DNA from 2 places in the Teichococcus globiformis genome. Region 2 is predicted to be linked to the other one. Evidence: predicted binding sites of a transcription regulator. Region 2 holds the regulator's gene; the other holds the start of a gene.
The links. The regulator HrcA, encoded in region 2, represses chaperone genes, less so after heat shock. The targets are predictions, from matches to a motif close to GTTNGCACTCNCNNNNNGNGAGTGCNAAC.

Region 1 (6,226 bases), on a different contig from region 2:
GGGCTGGCGGGTCCTCGACACGCCTACGCCCCGCCGGGCCATCCAGAATTTCTTCTTCTGCAACGGCCGGCTGATCGTGGGCGTGCTGGACCGGATGCGACCTGTCTTCACCGCCTTCCAACCCGGCGATTGGGACGCCACCCCTATCGCCGGACTGCCCGAGATCGGTGTGGTTGGGCTTTGGCCGCTGGACGAGCGGGAGGAGGAATCCGACGGCACGCTCCTCGCCATGGCGCAGGACCCGGTGACGCCGCCAGCCCTGCTGCGCCTCCCACCGCCGCCACGCCGGGCCGCACCGTTGGTGCTGAAGCGCTCCTCGCCCGTCTTCGATGCCAACGGCCTGCGCGTGACCAGGCATGAGGCCGTCTCGTCCGATGGAGAGCGCATCCCCTACGTCCAGGTCGGACCGGACGGTGAAACGGGCGACGCCCCCGTGCACATGACCGGCTATGGCGGCTTCCAGATTTCCATGCTGCCCAGCTACCGCGGCACGATCGGCCAGCTCTGGCTGGCGCGCGGAGGGACCGGCATCGTGGCCAATCTGCGCGGCGGCGGTGAATTCGGAACGCCTTGGCACGAGGCCGGCCGACGCGAGGGCAAGCGCCTGTCCCATGATGACTTCGCGGCCGTGGCAGCCGATCTTGTGAAACGCGGCGTCACCGTGCCAGAACGCATCGCTGCAGAGGGTGGTTCGAATGGCGGGCTGCTGATCGCCAACATGCTCACCCGGTATCCCGAACGGTTCGGAGCCCTGTTCTGCACCATTCCGCTGATCGACATGCGGCGCTACACCAAGTTGCTGGCCGGTGCGAGCTGGATCGCGGAGTACGGCGATCCTGACAGGGCGGAGGACTGGTCGTTTATCCGCCATTTCTCGGCCTATCACACCGCCGGACCAGACCGTCCCTATCCCCCCATCCTGATCGCCACGACCCGGCGAGACGACCGGGTGCATCCTGGTCACGCCCGCAAGATGGCGGCCAAGTTGCAGGCCATGGGCTACCCTGCCCTGTTTCACGAGCCGGCGGCAGGCGGTCATGGCTATGGAAAGGATAATGGGGAGGTGGCGGGCTTCGCTGCCCTCGGCGCTGCCTTCCTGCGCCGCGCCATCGGGTGGCAGGCGGAAAGCGCGCCCTCCTGAGGGAGGGCGGCACGGCGCGTGTACGGCCTCTGGCCGTTACCCGCCGTCAGACTGCATCAGAGCGGCTTGAGGTTGGTGGCGGCGGCCTTGCCCCGCTCCATGGCCACTTCGTAGCTGATCTTCTGGTTCTCGTTCAGCCCCTGCAGCCCGGCCTTCTGCACGGCGGTGATGTGGACAAACACGTCCTTTCCGCCGTCCTGCGGAACAATGAAGCCGAAACCCTTGGTCGCGTTGAACCACTTCACGGTGCCAATCGCCATGCGATGCACTCCTCTTCGCTTGGGTGGGGGACGAGGCTCGCCCCCGACGATCCAGCCCGGTTCCCGGTACGGCTTGATGGGCGCCCGGGTCTCCGGAGGCACGGCAAGGCGGCGGAAGCGGTTGGCCCGTTAAGTGGGGCAGATCGTTAACGAACTGTCAACGTAAACCGTAACGTTTTGGGTAGCCTCCAGGACCCCGGCCACTGGCGGTCCGGCTTGCCCACGGAGAGACGAAAAAGGGGCGGCCCTTGCAGGCCGCCCCCTCGTCTCAATCCTGGATCCAGCTCCCGAAGGAGCTGGCTTTGGGATCAGAAGTCCATGTCGCCCATGCCGCCCATGCCGCCGCCCGGGCCACCGGCCGGAGCCGAAGGCTTGGACGGCTTCTCGGCGATCATCGCCTCGGTGGTGATCAGCAGGGCGGCGATGGAGGCCGCATCCTGCAGGGCAGTGCGAACGACCTTGGTCGGGTCGATGATGCCGGCCGCCACCAGGTCCTTGTACTCGTCGAGCTGCGCGTCGTAGCCATGCTCGTAGGTGTCGGTGCGCAGCACCTCACCGGCGACCACGGCGCCGTCCTTGCCGGCGTTCTCGGCGATCTGCTTCAGCGGCGTCTGGATCGCGCGGCGCACGATCTCGATGCCGACCTGCTCGTCGTTGTTCAGGCCCTTCAGCGAGGCAAGGCCCAGGCCGGCGCGCAGCAGCGCCACGCCACCACCCGGAACGATGCCTTCCTCGACCGCGGCGCGGGTCGCATGCAGCGCGTCGTCGACGCGATCCTTGCGCTCCTTCACCTCGACCTCGGTGGAGCCACCGACACGGATGACGGCAACGCCACCGGCCAGCTTCGCCAGGCGCTCCTGCAGCTTCTCACGGTCGTAGTCCGAGGTGGTTTCCTCGATCTGCGCCTTGATCTGCTCCACGCGGCCCAGGATGTCGTCCTTGGAGCCGGCGCCGTCGACGATCGTGGTGTTCTCCTTCTCGATGCGGACGGTCTTCGCCTGGCCCAGCATCTGGAGAGTCACGGTCTCGAGCTTGATGCCGAGGTCCTCGGAGATCACCTGCCCACCGGTCAGGATGGCGATGTCTTCCAGCATCGCCTTGCGACGGTCACCGAAGCCCGGAGCCTTCACGGCGGCGATCTTCAGGCCGCCACGCAGCTTGTTGACGACCAGGGTGGCCAGGGCCTCGCCCTCGACATCCTCGGCCACGATGATCAGCGGACGACCGGACTGCACCACCGTCTCCAGCAGCGGCAGCATCGGCTGCAGCTGGGACAGCTTCTTCTCGTGGATCAGGATGTAGGGGTTATCCAGCTCCGCGATCATCTTCTCCGCATTCGTGATGAAGTACGGGGAAACGTAGCCGCGGTCGAACTGCATGCCCTCAACGACGTCGAGCTCGGTCTGGATGCCCTTGGCTTCCTCGACGGTGATGACGCCCTCGTTGCCGACCTTCTCCATCGCCTGGGCGATCATCTCGCCGATCTCGGACTCGCCGTTGGCGGACAGCGTGCCGACCTGCGCGACCTCGCCCGAGGTGGTGATCTTGCGGGTCTTGGACTGCAGCTCCTCGACGATCTTCGCCACGGCCTTGTCGACGCCGCGCTTCAGGTCCATCGGGTTCATGCCGGCGGCCACGGCCTTGGCACCCTCGCGCACGATGGCCTGGGCCAGCACAGTCGCGGTGGTGGTGCCGTCGCCGGCCAAGTCGTTCTGCTTCGAGGCCACTTCGCGCACCATCTGCGCGCCCATGTTCTCGAACTTGTCGGACAGCTCGATTTCCTTGGCGACCGTCACACCATCCTTGGTGATGCGGGGCGCGCCGAAGGACTTGTCGATCACGACGTTGCGGCCCTTCGGGCCCAGCGTCACCTTCACGGCGTCGGCGAGGATGTCGACACCGCGCAGCATGCGCTCACGCGCGCCAGCGCCGAACTTAACGTCCTTAGCAGCCATAATTCTTTACTCCGTTCTGATCTGGGATGAAGCGGTTCAGCGGACCTGGATCAGGCCGCGATCACGCCCATCAGGTCGGATTCCTTCATGATCAGCAGCTCTTCGCCGCTGATCTTCACCTCGGTGCCGGACCACTTGCCGAACAGAACGCGGTCACCGACCTTCACGTCCAGGGCGACAACAACGCCCTGCTCGTTGCGCGCACCGGAACCGACGGCGACGATCTCGCCTTCCATCGGCTTTTCCTTGGCGGTGTCGGGAATGATGATACCACCCGAGGTCTTCTCCTCGGCGGTCAGCCGACGAACGACAACACGGTCATGCAGCGGACGAAACTTCATTGGCCCTCTCCTGACGCCCTTAAAGGCGCATTCAGCGACGGTTTCCTCATCCGGGTGGACGAGCCTGTTAGCACTCACCCCCGGTGAGTGCTGACGATCTAGGCTGCCTGCAAAACCGCGTCAAGCACTCAGCAGCACTCTCAAATCACGAGTGACAAGCCTCTGTTTTCAGAAGATTTTGTTTACCCGGGAGAAAGCACGTCATGGCACGCTCAACCTTTCTGCGCGGAAAGGCCGCGCCGCCTTGCCGGAAGGGAAGCTTTCGCATGCTGCTGAAGGATCTCAACACGATCATCCGCATCCCGGATTGGTGCCTGACCACTGCGGAGATCCTCTACCACCTCCCCGACCATCCCGGATTGCTGCAAAGCTTTATCTGGCAGAAGGTCGATCAGGCGCCGGACTTCCCGGAGTTGACCCGCTTCCTGGTATTCTGGCAGCGCGAGATCGAGGGCCGCCTGCACTCCGTACGCGTCGCCTCCAGCGCCCTGATCCGGCCGGCCGAGTTCCGCTTCGCCGGCGGCCAGTTCACCCTGCACTGAGTCTGGCCAGCAGCCCGTTGGCCAGGATCACAGAGCCCCCAGCAACAGGGCCAGTGTCCCGATCGACAGAATGGTGGAGAGCAGCACGGTTGCGCCTGAGCGCTCGGAGCCCGATGCGTAGCGACGAGCCAGAAAAAAGGCGTTTGCGCCGGTTGGCATTCCTGCCGCCAGAACCGCAACCGCCAACGACAGCGGCGGCAACCCGATGCTCTGGCCGATCAGCCAGACCGTGAACGGGAACAACACCAGCTTCAGGGCGGTGCACAACAGGGCCGAGGGCCAGTCACGCCGCGCATCGAAATGGATCAGGCTCGCGCCCAGGCAGAACAGTGCCACGGGGGGGCCGGCCATGCCCGTCATATCAAGGAAGCGGCGCACCACCTCGGGCAATGCCATGCCCAGGCTGGACACAACCAGCCCGGCCAGCACCGCCATAACGATGGGGTTCCGCAGCACGGACAGAATGGTGGCTTCCAGGATCTGCCGTAGCGGCTTGTCCGATGAATGCGCCATCTCCGCCACCACGGTGCCCAGGGGCAGCAGGATCAGAGAATGGAGCCCTACAATGGCCAGCATCTGCGCCAATCCCGCCTGCCCATAAGCCGCCAGCACCAGCGGGATGCCGATCATGGCGGTGTTGCCGAAGGAAGCATTCAGGGCCAGCGTGCCGCTTTCCGCCATGCTCATCCGCAAGCCGTGCCGCGCCAGCAGCAGCGCCAACCCGTAAACAACAAGGCAGCCGGAAAAGAACGCGAAGGCCGTGGCGCCCCCATTCGGATGCGGCGTCGTCGCGCCCGAGAACAACAGGCAGGGCATGGCCAGGGTGAAGACAAAGGAGGTCATGCCCCTCAGCGCCTCGTCCGAGATCCACTTCCGGCGTGCGCTCAGGTACCCGATGCCGATCAGCACAAAGATCGGCGCCACGACATTCAGCAATGTGTTCATGGGCCTGCCCTGGCGGGCAACAGCCGGGCTGTCGCACCCACGTCCTTCACGGCCGCAGCAGGGTATCGATGAAAGCGGGCAGCCAGGGCTGCCGTGATCCCGCCGAGCGTGCGGCATGCAGGATGGCCTGCACCTGCGCCACCGTATCGTGGAACTCGTGGTTCACCAGAACATGGTCGAAATCGGCCCAATGGCTGATTTCATCGCGTGACGCCCTCATGCGACGCGCAATCTCTTCTGCGGAGTCCTGCCCGCGCCCGTGCAGGCGCCGTTCCAGTTCCTCAAGGCTCGGCGGAAGCAGGAACACGCTCACCACGTCGCCCGGCAACGCTGCCCGCAGCAGCAGGTGCCCCTGCCAGTCGATGTCGAACAGCACATCCCGCCCTGCCGCCAACGCCTGCTCCACCGGAGAGCGAGGTGTGCCATAGCGGCGCCCGAAGACATTGGCGGATTCCAGCATCTCGCCAGCGGCGTCCATGGCCTCGAACTGCTCCGGGGATCGGAAGAAATAGTGCACTCCTTCCTGTTCGCCTGGCCTTGGCGCTCGTGTGGTGGCGCTGACCGAAAGGCGCAGTTCCGTCTCCTGCTCCAGCAGCGCCCGGCTGACCGAGGATTTTCCCGCCCCCGACGGTGCCGAAAGCACCAGACAGAGGCCGCGTCGCGAGATCCGGTTCATTCGAGGTTCGCCGCCTGTTCACGCAGCCGCTCGATGGCCGCCTTGAGATCGAGGGATGTCCGGGTCAGCCCGAGGCTGGCCGATTTCGCGCCCAGCGTGTTCGCTTCGCGTCCGAACTCCTGGGTCAGAAACTCCAGCTTGCGCCCTACCGCCTCGCCCAGGTCTAGCAGCGACCGTGCCGCCGTCACATGGGCGGTCAGCCGGTCCAGTTCCTCCCGCACATCGGATTTTTGCGCCAGCACCGCGACCTCGATGGCCAACCGATCTTCCGGCACACGCTTCTCGCCATCCAGCAACTCGGACAGCGCGGCGAGAAGCCGGGCCCGATGCGCCTCCGGCTGGCTCGCCGCCTCGGCAGCGGCGGCT
Region 2 (6,226 bases):
TCCGACCTCCATCTCTTCCACAACCTGATCCCTGCCATGCAATCCGGCGACATCATGGGTCATGAGATGATGGGCGAGGTGGTGGAAACTGGCTCGGGCGTCGGCAACACGCTGCGCAAGGGCGAGCGCATCGTGGTGCCCTTCACCATCACCTGCGGCGAGTGCGAGCAGTGCCGGCGCGGCAATTTCTCGGTCTGCGAGCGAACCAACCGCAAGCGGGACATGGCCGAAAAGGTATTCGGCCACCCGACCGCGGGTCTGTTCGGCTACACCCACCTGACCGGCGGCTATCCGGGCGGGCAGGCGGAATACCTGCGCGTGCCCTTCGCCGACAGCACCCACATCAAGGTGCCCGACAGCATGACGGACGAGCAGGCGCTGTTTCTTGGCGACATCCTGCCGACCGGATGGCAGGCCGCCGTCCACTGCGACATCGAGCCGGACGACGTGGTTGCCATCTGGGGCTGCGGGCCGGTGGGACAGATGGCGATCCGCAGCGCGGTGCTGCTAGGGGCCAAGCAGGTCGTGGCCATTGACTGCATCCCCGAGCGGTTGGCGATGGCTGCGGCGGGCGGTGCCATCACCATCGACTTCAAGAATGAGAGCGTGATCGAACGTCTCAACGAACTGACCGAGGGCAAGGGCCCGCAGAAATGCATCGACGCGGTCGGGCTTGAGTCCGATGTGAGCGCCAGCCAGCCCGACACGCTGCTGGATCGCGCCAAGCAGGCGCTGATGCTGGAAAGCGACCGTCCTCACGTGCTGCGGGAGGCGGTGTATGTTTGCCGGCCCGGCGGCATCATCTCCGTTCCCGGTGTTTATGGCGGGCTGATCGACAAATTCCCGATGGGAGTCGCGATGAACAAGGGTCTGAGCTTCCGCATGGGCCAGACGCATGTGAAGCGCTGGACCGACGACCTGGTGCGGCGGATCGAGGAAGGGCAGATCGATCCCTCCTTCGTCATCACCCATACCGCCAAGCTGGAAGACGGGCCGGAGATGTACAAGACCTTCCGCAACAAGGACGACAAGTGCATCAAGGTCGTTCTGAAGACCTGATGCCGCCCGGGGCGGTGCTATTGCGCCAGCAGCACCGCGCCGCCCCAGGACAGGCCGATCATCGCCACCACCACCACTCCGGCCAAGGCACCGGGGCATCGTGTCGCGCGTTCCAGCATCACGCCCAGAAGGGCCGCTCCGACTGCAAAGCCCATCAGGGCTAGAAGAAAGCCGTTCACCACGGGATTGGTCATGCGGAACCGTTCCGCGACGCACGGCGCGCCTCGCGCAGTCTGTCGCGTTGTTCGGCTGACAATTCGGCATAGCGGGCACGGGCGGCGGTCAGCCAAGCGGTGCGCTGACCGCGACGCGCTTCTTCGGCCAGAACAGGTGGGGAGGCCTCCTGCTCGGCCTCGCGGGGCAGCTGCGGGATGGCCGCGAGCCACCCCATCAGGGCCAGCGGCCAGAGCCGGGAACCGGGCGTGTCGGTCATCAGGGCCTCCGCGCTTGTTTGCGCCTTGCGGCACACCAATACAGAAGGCATGCACCACGTTCATGGCCATGTTGTGTCGCCGCGTGACATGATCCCGCCCTGAGCGCCAGCCGGGCCATCAAGCCTGGGTGATCGCCCGGCCCAGGCTATGTTGACCCGTTCTAAAATCAGGAGACATGCCGAGTGCCCCATCCGTCGCTCTTCCCCGGGCTTCGCGGCAATCTGCTGGCCTCGTCCGGGTTGAACAGCCGCGGCGCCGCCATTCTCCGGCAGGTGGTGGAGCTCTACGTCGAAACCGGCGAGCCGGTGGGCTCCCGCACCTTGTCGCGCCGTCTGCCGCTGACCCTGTCGCCGGCCACCATTCGCAATGCCATGGCCGATCTGGAAGAGGCCGGCCTGCTCTACGCGCCGCACACATCGGCTGGGCGATTGCCCACCGAGCAGGGGCTGCGGCTGTTTGTCGACGGGCTACTGGAATTCGGCGACCTGTCGGAAGAGGAGCGGGAGAACATCGCCATCCGCTGCGCCGCCGCCGGGCGCTCCATGGAGGAAACATTGTCCGAGGCGGGGCAGATGCTGTCCGGCCTCGCCGGTGCCGCCGGCCTGGTGGTCGCACCGAAGACCGATGCCGCCATCAAGCACATTGAATTCGTGGCCCTGTCACCCGGGCGCGCCCTGGTGGTGCTGGTCAACGCGCACGGGCAGGTGGAGAACCGCGTCATCGACGTGCCGCCGGGTCTGCCGCCCTCCGCCTTCACTCAGGCCAGCAATTACCTGAATGCCCGTCTCTCCGGCCGTACGTTGGAGGAAACGCGCAGCACCGTGGCCGATGAGATCCAGGCCAATCGCTCGGCGCTGGATGCGCTGACGCAGCAGATGGTGGAGAGCGGCCTGGCCACATGGGCAGGCGGAGGCGGCGGTTCGCTGATCCTGCGCGGCCAGTCCAAGCTGCTGGAGAACATCGACGAGATCGCACGCCTGCAGGAAATCCAGGCCTTGTTCGAGCGGCTGGAAGCCCAGGAAACCATGCTGCGCCTGCTGGAACTGGCGCAGCGCGGCGAGGGCGTGCAGATCTTCATCGGCGCGGAGAGCGGGCTGTTCAGCAGCGCCGGGCTGTCGATGGTGGTGTCCCCCTTCCGCGACAAGAAGGAGCAGATCGTGGGCGCCATCGGGGTGATCGGCCCCACCCGCATCAATTACGGGCGGGTGATCCCGGTGGTGGACTACACGGCCCGGGTGATCGGGCAATTGCTGGGCTGAGAAGAGCGCGATGCCTTAGGGATCGCCTCGCAACAGGCTGGTCGGGCGCACCGGCGCTGTGGAGGCGAGTTCCGCCCGGGCGGCCGCCGTTGCAGCCCGGAGCCCCTTCGGGCTTGCGGCCCGGCCACCCCGCCAATGCAGAAAGGCTTCGCGGTAGGTGGCGATCGTCGCCCGCGCGATGCTGTCCCACCCGGTCACAGGGACGGTGCCCACGGGCCGTGGCCGGGAATGGACGCATTCCAGTAGGGCCGCCGTAAGGGCCGGAACATCCTCCGACGGCACCAGACGGCCGGTTTCGCCATGGCTGATGGTTTCTGCGAACGCTCCGAGGCGTGACGCGATCAGCCAGCGCCCCAGCCCTTGCACCAGAAACAGCACGCCGCTTGCCTCGATCTCGCGATAAGGAAAGACGAACCCCTCTGCCTCGGTGAACAGCGCCCGCATCGCCGCCTCGTCGAGGTGCCCGAGCCGCAGCTCGACAGTGCCCCCCAGCCCGTCCGACACGATCCGGGCCTGGAGCGGCGCAACATCCATCATGGGCTCGCCGGCAATGATCACCCGCAGCATGCGCCGCTCATCGGGGCCCAGTGCCGCCAGAGCCGCGATCAGGATGTCGATGCCCTTGTAGGGGCGGATCTTGCCGAACACCACGAGGGTCATCGGACCGGATCGCGGCGGCGGCGGGATATCGCCGAAGCCGCCAAGCGGACCGTGCGGAATGCAGCGGATCCGCCTGCGATCCAGGCCGCTCGCGACAAGCTGCTCCAGCCCGGTCTGGGTATGGACGATCAGGCGGTCGGCCAGACCCAGCGCAGCGATGAAGCCGTGCAGCTGCAGGCGCGACGTCGGGGTGCCGTTGAACGGTGTTGTGTCATGCACGGTGACAACCACCGGCCCCCTGGCCCGGCAAAGCCGCAGCCCCACTGAATCCGCCATCGGAAACGGCAGCCATTGGAAGTGCGCCACACTTCCCCCTGGCAAGCCACGAACCGCAAGGCTGGCAAGGTCCGCGCAGTGCTCCAGAGCCTTCAGCGCCGCGCCTGTCTTGCCGATCCGGCGCGGAAGCGTATCCGACCAGCGGTAGAAACGTGGATCGAATGGGGTCCGCAGAGGCATTTCACCTGCGCGGAGGGGCCGTCCAACCAGCTGCACATCCACGCCGGCCTCGTCCAGCGCAGTCACCAGAGCCTCGCAGTAAGGAATGGTGAACAAGGAAGGATCGATCACACGAGCCCGCAGCGGTGCTGCACCCGGGCCAACCTCCACCACCGTTTCGGCCGACGAGGAAAGTATAGCCTGGAGCATCAACGTTTCTCTTTATGATCATTGTCCAATATTTTGTTAATCTTTCTTTCGTTTTCTGACAATCATCCAAAATACGGATATTTTTTCCGTCGATGCCGCCTATACGGGCAAAAATCCCTTTTTAGGGACGAAAAGGACAGATCTTCTATGCGCGTGGGTTGTTGCCGTATGGCTCGTCGTTCGCGGCTTTGGGCGCAGCAGCATGGGCGGCCGGTCCCCGTCTGGATGCCGGCAGACCTTGCGGAACACTTTCGGTCGGAATTGTTTGTTCAGGTCAGCGGGGCGGCGTGCGGGCGCCCTCTCGCACGAAGAAGCCCAGAACCAGTGTCGCCAGCAGGGCTATCAGCGCCAACACGGTCATGGGCCAGGCATAGCTGCCGCCGATCTGCCACAGCCATCCCGCGGCCCAGGGTCCGGCCGCGCGCATCAGGGCACCTGGCGCAGCCAGGGCACTGCTGATGGCGCCGTAGTGCCCGGTGCCGAAGAAGCGGGCCGGCAGGCCCCCGCGAACAATCGTCATGATGCCGTTCGCCAGGCCGTAAAGGAAAATACCGGCCCCCAGTACGGTCACATCCTGTCCCCAGCCCAGCAAGAGACCAGCCAAGGCGAGTGCGACCAGCGCCACCACCCCGATGCGCCCCAGGGACAGCCGCCGGGCCGTGTAGAACTCCGCTACCCGACCGGCCAGCTGCGCCACACCCATCAGCCCCGCCAATAGTGGCGCAGCGGAACCCAGGCTTCGCTCCTCGAGCAAGGGAACCAGATGCACGCCAAGAGCGGCGCCGGTCAGTCCCACCGCGCCATTCACAAAGGCCAAAGCCCAGAACCGTCCGCCACGCAGCGCGGCATGCAGCGTGATCTCCGGGGCCGGCAGGCTGTTCGTCGGTGGCTGGCGTCGCACGCGGCCCGGGAGCAGAAGGGCATGCAATGGCGCGCAAAGGAGGTTCAGCAATGCCAGGGATTGGCATGCTTCACGCCAGCCCTGCGCCTCCACCATCCAGGCCGTGAGCGGCCAGAACACGGTGCTGGCCAGGCCTCCTGCAAAGGTCACCAGCGCGATACCCGGGCGCATGGCCGCCTGTCCGAACGCGGCAGCGATGGCGGTGAAGGCGGCCTCGTACAGCGTCGCCGCCATCACAACGCCGATGCCGCACCAAGCCAGGTAGAAGGCAGTCAGGCTATTCGACTGCCCCACCGCCAGCAGTCCCAGCGAGGCCATCACCGAACCGGCCGCCATGATGCCCCGTGGCCCCAAACGGTCCAGCAAAGGCCCGATCCCAAGCCCCGCCACGGCCTGCACCAGCAGTCCTGCCGAAAAAGCGCCGACCACGGTGCCGCGAGACCAACCCATCTCGGCCGACACTTCCGGCATCAGAACGGAAAATGCATAGAACAGCGAACCCCAGTGAACCGTCTGGGTACAGGCCAGCGCTGCGGCGGCACGCCAGGCGCCGGCCGGCGCGGCCTCAGCCACGCGGCACCGGCGGAGCGCTGCTTCCCGGGCCGAGGGATCGCTGCAGCAACACGCAGTCCAGCCAGCGCCCGTGCTTGAACCCTACGGCGTGCAGCACCCCCACATCGCGGAAGCCCATGCTTCTGTGCAGGGCAATGGACGGCGTGTTGCCACTGTCGCCCACCACCGCCACCATCTGCCGCAGCCCGAGGGCGGTGCAGGCATCGATCAGCGCGCCCAGCAGGGCCCGGCCATGGCCCCGCCCCTCGAACCCGGCTCTGATGTAGACCGAATTTTCCACCGTATCACGATAGGCCGGACGAGGCCGGTACGGCCCCGCATAGCTGTAGCCCAGCACCATGCCTTCCTGCTCCAGCACCAGCCACGGCATGCCTCCCTCCATCAGCACAGCGTGCCGCCGGGTCATCTCCTGCAGCGATGGCGCTTCAGCCTCGAAGGACGCGGTGCCGTGCCGGACGTGATGGGCATAGATCCCGGCAATCTGGGAAAGATCTGAGGGTGTCGCCACACGGATGGTCAGGCCTTGGGGCAGAAAGGTCATGGCGGATCCAGTTGTGAAACTGATGGTCCAGCCATGCTGGAACCAGGCGGACCAGCGACACAGGAAATTCTTGTGATGCCGCGTATTCGAATAAGATGCGGTTATGCCGACGCTCCGCCAGTTCCGCACCCTGATCGCTGTTCTGGAAGAAGGC

Region 1: the regulator HrcA is predicted to act here: its motif matches at 3,764-3,792, upstream of groES (co-chaperone GroES).

What each region holds. Positions count from the first base shown of each region.
Region 1 covers NZ_JBHRTN010000018.1:653,507-659,732, forward strand. Annotated here, with positions in the region: gene ACFOD4_RS17315 (prolyl oligopeptidase family serine peptidase) at 1-1,141, shown strand, start outside; gene ACFOD4_RS17320 (cold-shock protein) at 1,198-1,401, opposite strand; gene groL (chaperonin GroEL) at 1,710-3,356, opposite strand; gene groES (co-chaperone GroES) at 3,407-3,697, opposite strand; gene ACFOD4_RS17335 (usg protein) at 3,964-4,239, shown strand; gene ACFOD4_RS17340 (AEC family transporter) at 4,267-5,184, opposite strand; gene gmk (guanylate kinase) at 5,231-5,860, opposite strand; gene ACFOD4_RS17350 (YicC/YloC family endoribonuclease) at 5,857-6,226, opposite strand, start outside.
Region 2 covers NZ_JBHRTN010000008.1:168,975-175,200, forward strand. Annotated here, with positions in the region: gene ACFOD4_RS08090 (zinc-dependent alcohol dehydrogenase) at 1-1,059, shown strand, start outside; gene ACFOD4_RS08095 (hypothetical protein) at 1,077-1,253, opposite strand; gene ACFOD4_RS08100 (hypothetical protein) at 1,250-1,492, opposite strand; gene hrcA (heat-inducible transcriptional repressor HrcA) at 1,676-2,752, shown strand; gene ACFOD4_RS08110 (glycosyltransferase) at 2,768-4,057, opposite strand; gene ACFOD4_RS08115 (MFS transporter) at 4,332-5,531, opposite strand; gene ACFOD4_RS08120 (GNAT family N-acetyltransferase) at 5,524-6,072, opposite strand; gene ACFOD4_RS08125 (LysR family transcriptional regulator) at 6,176-6,226, shown strand, end outside.